One region of the Blautia sp. AF19-1 genome, then DNA from elsewhere that is predicted to be linked to it. Evidence: predicted binding sites of a transcription regulator. Region 1 holds the regulator's gene; each other region holds the start of a gene.
The links. The regulator HrcA, encoded in region 1, represses chaperone genes, less so after heat shock. The targets are predictions, from matches to a motif close to TGTTAGCACTCNNNNNNNNNGAGTGCTAACA.

Region 1 (3,259 bases):
ATTTTACCGGCATCTTTGGTTGCCTGACGCTGTGCGTCATTGAAGTAAGCCGGAACTGTGATAACTGCTTCTGTTACTTTCTCACCAAGGTAGTTCTCTGCATCACCTTTCAGTTTCTGAAGAATCATAGCGGAGATCTCCTGCGGAGAGTATTTCTTTCCTTCGATGTCTACTTTATAGTCAGTACCCATCTCACGTTTGATAGAACGGATGGTTCTGTCTGCGTTTGTTACAGCCTGACGTTTTGCCGGCTCGCCGACCAGACGGTCACCTGTTTTTGTGAATGCTACGATAGATGGAGTTGTTCTTTCACCCTCTGCGTTTGCGATAACGGTTGGTTTTCCACCTTCCATAACGGCTACACAGCTGTTTGTTGTTCCTAAGTCAATACCAATAATTTTGCCCATTGTTGTTTCCTCCTCAATGAATTATGCTAAAAAATGGTTTAATTTCTATTTATTTATCTTCAAGGCTTAATTAGCCACCTTGACCATACTGTGACGGACTACGGAACCTTTGTACATGTAGCCCTTCAGGAACTCTTCTACGACGATGTTCTCGCCGGCTTCCTCATCCTCCACATGCATCACTGCGTTGTGCAGGTTCGGATCGAATTCCTTTCCAACGGCCTCGATCACGGTTACACCGAGTTCATCGAGTGCTGTGGTAAACTGTTTGTATACTTTATTCATGCCGTCTGCGAACGGATCTTCCTCCGGGTTTTCCACCGTTGCAAGTCCGCGCTCGAAGCTGTCAACAACCGGAAGAATCTTCTCGATGATGTCTTTTGCTCCAATGGCATACATATTTGCTTTTTCTTTTTCGGTGCGTTTGCGGAAGTTATCGAACTCTGCCATCTGACGGGTCAGGCGGTCAGTCAGCTCTTCGATTTTCTCATCTTTTTTATCTTTTTTCTTTTTGAAGAACTTTCGTTCTTTGCCATCCTCAGCAGTTTCTTCTGCAGCTTCCGCTTCTTTTGCCTCTGCTGCTTTCTTTGCTTCTTCCTGCTCCGCAGCCGGTTCGGTTTCCGGCAGATCGGTCTCTGCTCCGGTTTCTTTTTCCATCTCGCGTGTAGGTTCTTCCATGGTTTCCTCTTTCTTTCTATTTTCTTCGCTCACTGATCATTCCACCTTTCTACTCACCTGTGTCCGGCTTTTTGAAGACGGCGTCCAGTTGAACTTTTAATGTTTTCAGGTTATCTACCACATTTTCGTAATCCATCCGCTTTGGTCCCACGATACCGATTGTTCCGCGCATACCGTTTCCCATATCGTATGTGGTGGTGACCACGCTGCAGTCCCGTAAGGGTTCCATCGAAGATTCATTTCCGATGTATACCTGAATACCGGTATTTTCCTCTCCGTCCTGCTCCTCGGCAGCTCCTTTGATCATATCGACCAGTTTCTGCCGTTCCTCGAATGTGGAGATCAGCTGGCTGGCTTTGCTGCTGTCGGAAAGCTCAGGGTACTTGAAAATGTTGGTTGCGCCGCTGGTGTACACCGGCACATCTTCTTCGCTGACTGCGATGGCTTCCGCTACGGTATCGACCACTTTGCTGATGATGCCGGAGTGGATGCCTGCCTGCTCTTTCATCTTCTTGATCATGCCAAGATTGATTTCTTCAATGGTCAGGCCATTGAGCTGTGTGTTCAGAAGCAGGTTCAGCTTTAATATCTGTTCATCGTTGATGGTCTCGTCGAGGTCAATCATCTGGTTTTTCACCAGGTTGCCTTCTACGACGATGACGGCCAGGAGCTGCTCTTCATTGACTTTTGAGAGCTGGATGAATTTCACTTTATTTCTGTGATATTCCGGTCCTGTAATCAACGTTGCATAGTTGGTAGATGAAGCGAGGACTTTGACAACCTGCTGCAGAACTTTTTCCATTCGGTCTGTTTTTTCAATGACCATGTTTTTGATGTCTGCAACTTCCTGTTCTTTTTCCCGCATCAGCTCATCTACATAGAGGCGGTAGCCTTTATCGGAAGGAATGCGTCCTGCGGAAGTGTGGGGCTGTAAGATGTAACCCATCTCTTCCAGATCGGACATTTCATTCCGGATTGTGGCGGAGCTTAAATTCAAATCCGTGTATTTGGAAATCGTTCTTGAGCCGACCGGCTCGCCCGTTTCCAGATACGTCTGGATGATCGCTTTTAATATTTTTCTTTTTCTTTCATCCAATTCTGTATCCACTAAGATAAGCTCCTTCCTGTTGTATAGTCCTGTTAGCACTCGTTTCAGTGGAGTGCTAACATCTATGCTCTTAAGATAGCACTCTGCCTTTTGTTTGTCAACACCTTTTCCCGGTTTTTCTATGAAGAAATTGTGAAAAAAGTATAAACCGTTTTCTTTCTGAAAAGGAATCTGACTTTTCTTTTTTATTGCATTCTACTGTTTCAAAGGCGCTATAGCCGTATGGTAGGATTCTGCCATTTTAATACGACCATTTAGTAGCATTTTCTCAGAGGTGATGAATCATGAAATATCAGAGACTGGAGGATCTGCGCACGGACCACGATCTGACGATCCGCCAGGTTGCCGACTATCTCGGCTGCAACCGCGATGTGTATACCCGATATGAAAAAGGCGTCCGGCAACTGCCGATCTCCATTGCCATCCGTCTGGCGGAGCTGTATCAGGTCAGTCTGGATTATCTGGTCGGCATCAGCGATGAGAAGCGGCCGTATGGATCCTGACTTTCCGGTGTCTCCGCCGCAGCAAAAGCAGGAGGACAGTTTTTCTTTTCCCTGTCCTCCCTGTTTTGCTTTTTCGTTTACAGATTCTGCAGATATTCCATCATCCGCGTTTCGCTGAGTTTCCATCCGTCCGGCTCCCCGCAGAGATACAGCGTAAAATGCCCGCACGGGACTCCGTTTTCCAGGTGGATGCCGGTATACAGTTCTACAATGAGGAGTTCTTCTGCTTTTTCTTCATATATATTAGTGATCTGATAGATGCGCTCTCCCTTTTCGTCCACCGGCCATTCTTTCTTCAGCACATCCCTCAGACGGCTCTCCTGCCCCTGCGCTTCGCATTCTTCCTCCCGGCTGATCATTTTTTCAAACGCTTCCGGCGTCTCCATCCGTTCCACTATATTCTGGACAAAATCTTCTATTTCTATTCTTTCTGCTTTTCCCATTCGTTCCCCCATTTCTGCCGTACATATTTTTCTGTTTTCTGCACAGGCTGTCTTCACCCGCCGTTTCTCTCTCCCGCCCTATTCTCCAATTTGCGACCATATGATCTGATTTAACTTTGT
Region 2 (3,259 bases), on a different contig from region 1:
AGACATTTTTATCCCGGAAATTACATCATTCCCATTCCACCGTCTGCGCCTGCCGGCATAGCCGGAGCCGGCTCTTTGATGGTTGAAACAACGGATTCTGTGGTCAGCAGGGTTGCGGAAACGCTGGTAGCGTTCTGCAGTGCGCTTCTGGTAACCTTAACCGGATCAAGGATACCAGCCTGGATCATGTCTACATACTCTTCGTTGTATGCATCAAATCCAACACCTACTTTGGACTCTTTTACTTTGTTGATCACAACAGCGCCTTCCAGACCTGCGTTTGTTACGATGTGGAACAGAGGAGCCTCGAGTGCTTTCTGTACGATTCTTGCACCGATCTTCTCGTCGCCGTCCAGGCTGTCAATCAGCTCTGTAAGCTGTGTTGTTACATGGATGTATGCAGAACCGCCGCCTGCGATGATACCCTCTTCTACGGCTGCTCTCGTTGCATTTAAAGCATCCTCCATACGGAGTTTTTCTTCTTTCATCTCGGTCTCGGTTGCTGCACCTACACGGATAACAGCTACGCCGCCTGCCATTTTTGCCAGTCTCTCCTGCAGTTTCTCTTTATCGAACTCAGAAGTGGTCTCCTCGATCTGGGATCTGATCTGGCCGATTCTTGCTGCGATGGCATCTTTTGCGCCGGCACCGTCAACGATAACGGTGTTCTCTTTCTGAACTTTAACAGATTTTGCACGTCCGAGCATTTCCAGAGTAGCGTCTTTTAATTCCAGACCAACTTCCTCGGAGATCACCTGGCCGCCGGTCAGGATTGCGATATCCTCGAGCATTGCTTTTCTTCTGTCGCCGTATCCCGGTGCTTTGACAGCTACTACGTTGAAGGTTCCGCGCAGTTTGTTGATCACGAGTGTCTGGAGAGCCTCGCCCTCTACGTCCTCAGCGATGATCAGCAGTCTTGCGCCGCTCTGTACGATCTGCTCCAGCAGCGGAAGAACTTCCTGAATGTTGGACAGTTTCTTATCGGTAATCAGGATATATGGATTGTCGAGAACGGCTTCCATTTTCTCCATATCGGTGCACATATAAGCGGAGATATATCCACGGTCGAACTGCATACCTTCTACCAGCTCCAGCTCGTTCTGCATGGTCTTGGACTCCTCGATGGTGATAACGCCGTCTTTGGAAACTTTTTCCATAGCGTCAGCTACCATCTGGCCTACTTCTTCGCTTCCGGAAGAAACAGCTGCAACTTTTGCAATCTGCTCTTTGCCTGCTACCGGCTGGCTCATCTCTGCAAGGATCTGAACAGCTTTATCGGTTGCTTTCTTCATTCCCTTACGAAGAACGATCGGGTTCGCACCTGCTGCCAGGTTTTTCATTCCTTCGTTTACCATAGCCTGTGCCAGAACGGTTGCGGTTGTGGTGCCATCACCTGCTACGTCGTTGGTCTTTGCAGCAACTTCTTTGATGAGCTGTGCGCCCATGTTTTCAAAGCCGTCTGCCAGCTCGATCTCTTTTGCAATCGTAACACCATCGTTTGTGATGAGCGGAGCGCCGTACTGTTTGTCCAGAACAACGTTTCTTCCTTTCGGTCCAAGGGTTACACGTACGGTATCTGCAAGCTGGTTTACACCATTCTGAAGAGCGTTTCTTGCCTCTGCTCCATATTTAATCTCTTTTGCCATGATTGTCATGCCTCCTGATTTTTACTTGATTATTCTTTATTTTACAACTGCCAGAATGTCATCCTGTTTTACGATGATGTACTCTTCGTCTTCCAGTTTGACGTTGGTTCCTGCATATTTGGAATAGATTACCTGATCTCCGACTGCAACTTCCATTTTTACTTCTTTGCCGTCTTCTACTTTTCCAGGTCCTACTGCGATAACCTCAGCCTGCTGCGGTTTCTCCTGTGCCTGTCCCGGAAGTACGATACCGGATTTTGTGGTTTCCTCTGCTTTTAACTCTTTTAATACAACTCTGTCACCTAAAGGTACTAACTTCATTTATGTTTCCTCCTTCAAGATTTCATTCAGTTTTATTTATTAGCACTCAGTTCATTCGAGTGCTACTTGATGGTTCTTACTATAGTGTTTTCCACCTCATTTCGCAAATGCATAAATTTTGTAATTCTCTTTTTTTCTCTCGTGATAGCTCTTAATTTCTCTTATTTCCTCGTTTTTTCTTATTTTGGCAATTTTTTCATATTTTATACTCTCTTTAGAATCTAATTATAGTTTATTCCTAAAAACGGGAATGATACCATTTTTTCCGCTCCCCGAATGCTTTTTTGCACAAAAAGAAACGGCGCCATTCTTAAACGGCTCCGATTCTTTTCTACATTCCACTTTTTTATTTTTTCGCCTCGTCCGGATGGGCATCGCCCTTTCCTTTCAGGTTCTTTCTTGCTTTGATCTCGTCGAGTTCATCAAAGATATAATCATTTAATACCTTGATATACGTTCCCTTCATACCGCTGGAACGGGACTCGATGACGCCTGCGCTCTCGAATTTGCGGAGGGCATTTACGATGACGGATCTTGTGATGCCGACGCGGTCTGCAATTTTGCTTGCAACCAGAATGCCCTCATCCCCGTTCAGTTCATCAAAGATATGGATGATGGCTTCCAGTTCGGAGAAGGACAGCGTGTTGAATGCGGATTTAACCACCTGAACCTTACGGTTTTCCTCCACATTTTCCTCGTTGACGGAACGCATCATTTCCAGTCCGACAACGGTTGTGCCGTACTCACTGACGATGATATCGTCGATATCGTACTGCGGGGTGCAGCGGTACATAAATACGGTACCAAGGCGTTCTCCGGCGATCTCGATCGGGCAGATAATTGCGGTGTAGCGCTCTACACCAGGCCGCTCAAAGCCGAGGGTCTGTAAATTGACGTTCTCTTTTGTGGAGAGTACGCCGAGGAGACGCTCGTTTAATGCGGCATCGACATAACCGCCCACCTTATCCTCGATCAGCTCTGTAATTTCTTCCACGCCCGGGCAAAGGCTGATGCCCAGCACTTTTCCTTTTTTACTGATCACCAGGATATTGGAACTTAACGTTTCCATCAGGACTTCACAGATATCGTTGAACACGACCTTCGTGGAGTGATTGTTATGAAGCAGTTTGTTGATTTTTCTGGTTTTATCCAGCAGTTGTACGCTCATGTTCTTCTCCTTTCTTTATTTTCTGCATTTTTTTGGCGTATCCGCCGAAAAAAATGCACACTGATGCCTTTTTCAGACAACCCTTAAAACTAAGCTCATTCTATCATGTAGTTTTCCGGAAATC
Region 3 (3,259 bases), on a different contig from region 1:
GCGGCGCGGTTCAGATCGTAATCATTCTTTGCTTTCTGGATCTGGCGGTTCATGTCCTCGATCTGCTCACGCAGTTTGGACAGTTTCTCAACGGAACTCTTTTCATTTTCCCACTGTGCCTTTGCAGAATTGAAGGTATCCTTTAACTCAGCCAGCTCTTTCTGCAGTGTTTCCAGACGCTCGCGGCTCAGATTGTCGGTCTCTTTTTTCAGTGCGGCTTCCTCGATCTGCATCTGCAGAATCTTACGGCGCTGCTCATCCAGCTCGGCCGGCATGGAATCCAGTTCTGTCTTGATCAGAGCGCATGCCTCGTCGACCAGGTCGATTGCTTTATCCGGCAGGAAACGGTCGCTGATGTAACGGTTCGAAAGGGTTGCGGCTGCAACGAGGGCACCGTCGGTGATTTTTACGCCGTGGTAAACTTCGTAGCGCTCTTTTAAGCCACGCAGGATGGAAATCGTATCCTCTACGGTCGGCTCATCAACCTGAACCGGCTGGAAACGGCGCTCCAGGGCGGCATCTTTTTCGATGTACTGGCGGTACTCATCCAGCGTTGTGGCACCGATGCAGTGCAGTTCGCCTCGTGCCAGCATAGGTTTCAGCATGTTTCCGGCATCCATCGCGCCGTCGGTCTTTCCGGCGCCGACGATCAGGTGCAGCTCATCGATAAACAGAATGATTTTTCCGTCGCTCTTTCTGACTTCCTCCAGAACGGCTTTCAGACGCTCCTCGAATTCGCCGCGGTATTTTGCTCCGGCTACCAGGGCTCCCATATCGAGGGAGAAAATGGTTTTATCTTTCAGGCTCTCCGGTACATCGCCGTTGGCGATTCGCTGGGCCAGGCCTTCTACGACTGCGGTTTTACCAACACCAGGCTCACCGATCAGAACCGGATTGTTTTTTGTCTTACGGGACAGGATACGGACAACGTTCCGAATTTCGGTATCACGGCCGATAACCGGGTCCATTTTCTGGTTTCTGGCTTTTTCTACGATATCCTGTCCATATTTTTCCAGGGTGTCGTATGTTGCCTCCGGGTTGTCGGTGGTAACTCTCTGGTTTCCGCGCACGGTGCTTAATGCCTGCAGGAAACGTTCTCTTGTGATGCCGTACTCCTGAAACAGTTTTTTCATGGACGGGCTTGGGTTTTTCAGCATTGCCAGGAAGAGGTGTTCTACGGAAACATACTCGTCTCCCATGGCTTTCGCCTCATCCTCAGCATTTATCAATGCTTTATTCAGATACTGACCGATATACGGCTGACCGCCGGATACTTTGACGCGGTCGTTCAGCGCCGTCTCGACACGGTTCAGAAAATGATCTTTGTTGATTTCCATCTTTTCGATCATTTTCAGAATCAGGCTGTCGTCCTGATGCAGGAGGTTATACAACAGATGCTCCTGCTCTATTTCCTGGTTGCCGAAATCGTATGCGGTCTTTTCCAGGTCCTGTACAGCCTGCAGCGATTTTTGTGTGAATTTACTGATATTCATAATCGGCTTCCTCCTTATCTATTTGGGTGCTAACATTCGCTCCGAACAAAAAGAGCGTTGATGTGAATTTTCTTTTCTTTCTTTGTTCTAGTCGTACTATAACACTAGTTATTAGCACTGTCAAGAGGTGAGTGCTAATTTTTTTTATTTTTCCCGACGCTCCTTTTCTCCCTCCCCCCCTAAAAGATTTTTATTCATCGCCGTACACAGCAATAAAATGAATCAGTGCCTCTGTTTCGGAACTGGCATACTTTTTGGCAGATGCTTCCAGCGGCTGTGATTGATATGCTTCAAACGAATCGCCCTCGTCGCGTCCAGATATGTAGCGATTATCATTTAGTTTCCACTTCCTCATTTCTTCAAAATAAGCAGTATTCGCCATTTCCGAATTCCAGTCCATTCGCTCCAGCAGATAATACTCCATTCCATGATAACATTCTTCGCAAATTCCCGTAAAAAATTCTTCTGCTGTCTGAGATGTTAAATGCTCTGGAGCATACCATATTTCGTTCTCTTCATTATTATATAATGCAACGCAATTCGATGATCCTGTCTCTTTCACATACAGCGGAATTTCGGGAATTCCAAGTCGTTCTGTTTCAAGCCGTACCATCTTCTGCGCTGCAATTGTTCTTTCTTCCAGTGTTTTTTGCCTCCATTCGCTCTCCTTTAAGCTCAGCAGAAATTCTTTATTTTCCTGAAAAATGTTCTCCTGATTCTGGACGAGATTATAGTCCTTTTTTCGTTCGTAAAGTTCTGCCACTCCGGACGGAGACTCAAGCTTCCAATATATCATCATACAAGTCGGTACCATACTCACGCATACTGAAACAAACAGAAATGCGTTTAAGTCACTTCTTTTTAATCTCCAGAATTTTTTCGGAGAATATTTTCGTTTTTTTCTATGTAAATCTCTTAAAACCGTAACAAGAAATATCCCATCCAGCACTGCAAGAAACAACACAATTTTCAGTGAATATTGGGCAAATAAAAACAGCATCAGTATGCTCGGCGGAAATGTATAGAATAAAACTTCATTTGCAGTTCCATCTGCGCAGTAGCTTCGAATGGGTGAGGCCAGCCACAAAATCAGGCACAGCGCATAGGCAAAAAGCATTGTCCCCGACGAAATATGGACGGAACATTCTGTAATATATACCTCAACCTGTTTCACATACATCACATACAAGATACAGATCGGATATAAAATCGAGCTTTTGCTCAACCAGTATGCCGCTGATTTTCTTTCCCGTCTTCTTTTCTGTTCCTCCATATCAGATCCCCCCTGATTTTTCTTTTGTTTTATTTGAAATACTTGTATGTTTATTTTAGCGTAATTTTTCGTTTTTGCCTATCCTTCGTTTTTCAGTTGAATCTTTCTGTAAAAACCAAAATTGCGAAACCCTGTTTTGGCAGGACTCCGCAATCTCTTTTTCCTATTTACTTTATGATACATGACGGGCAGCATATTTCATTTTCTGGTTTCCGGCGCATTTCTTAAAATACTGCCGGATCGCATTTTCGTTCATATCGTTTCCGATAAACACAGCCTGGCCGGCGTTTTTCTGTTCTGTGCCGGTGATGCTGTAGCGGTGATCGGCGACATCAAATTGGAGAAACTGGTCTCCGGCTGCGAACTGTCCTTTTGCACGGATGATATTTCCAAACGCTCCGCGAATGATCTGTTCCAGAAAACACCACAGGGTTTCCGGTGCCTCCATTCGGATATTTTCGAAGGAGAAGGTCTCCGGCATCTTTTCGCCGCT

Region 2: groES (co-chaperone GroES) is a predicted target of HrcA. The motif match lies at 2,005-2,035, and genes of this name have one in related genera.
Region 3: clpB (ATP-dependent chaperone ClpB) is a predicted target of HrcA. The motif match lies at 1,603-1,633, and genes of this name have one in related genera.

The regions. Positions count from the first base shown of each region.
Region 1 covers NZ_QUGQ01000020.1:67,028-70,286, forward strand. Annotated here, with positions in the region: gene dnaK (molecular chaperone DnaK) at 1-407, opposite strand, end outside; gene grpE (nucleotide exchange factor GrpE) at 474-1,085, opposite strand; gene hrcA (heat-inducible transcriptional repressor HrcA) at 1,135-2,193, opposite strand; gene DWX26_RS13160 (helix-turn-helix domain-containing protein) at 2,478-2,696, shown strand; gene DWX26_RS13165 (hypothetical protein) at 2,774-3,139, opposite strand.
Region 2 covers NZ_QUGQ01000003.1:157,659-160,917, forward strand. Annotated here, with positions in the region: gene groL (chaperonin GroEL) at 21-1,646, opposite strand; gene groES (co-chaperone GroES) at 1,683-1,967, opposite strand; gene codY (GTP-sensing pleiotropic transcriptional regulator CodY) at 2,314-3,135, opposite strand.
Region 3 covers NZ_QUGQ01000008.1:5,746-9,004, forward strand. Annotated here, with positions in the region: gene clpB (ATP-dependent chaperone ClpB) at 1-1,493, opposite strand, end outside; gene DWX26_RS06820 (hypothetical protein) at 1,684-2,766, opposite strand; gene DWX26_RS06825 (CobW family GTP-binding protein) at 2,939-3,259, opposite strand, start outside.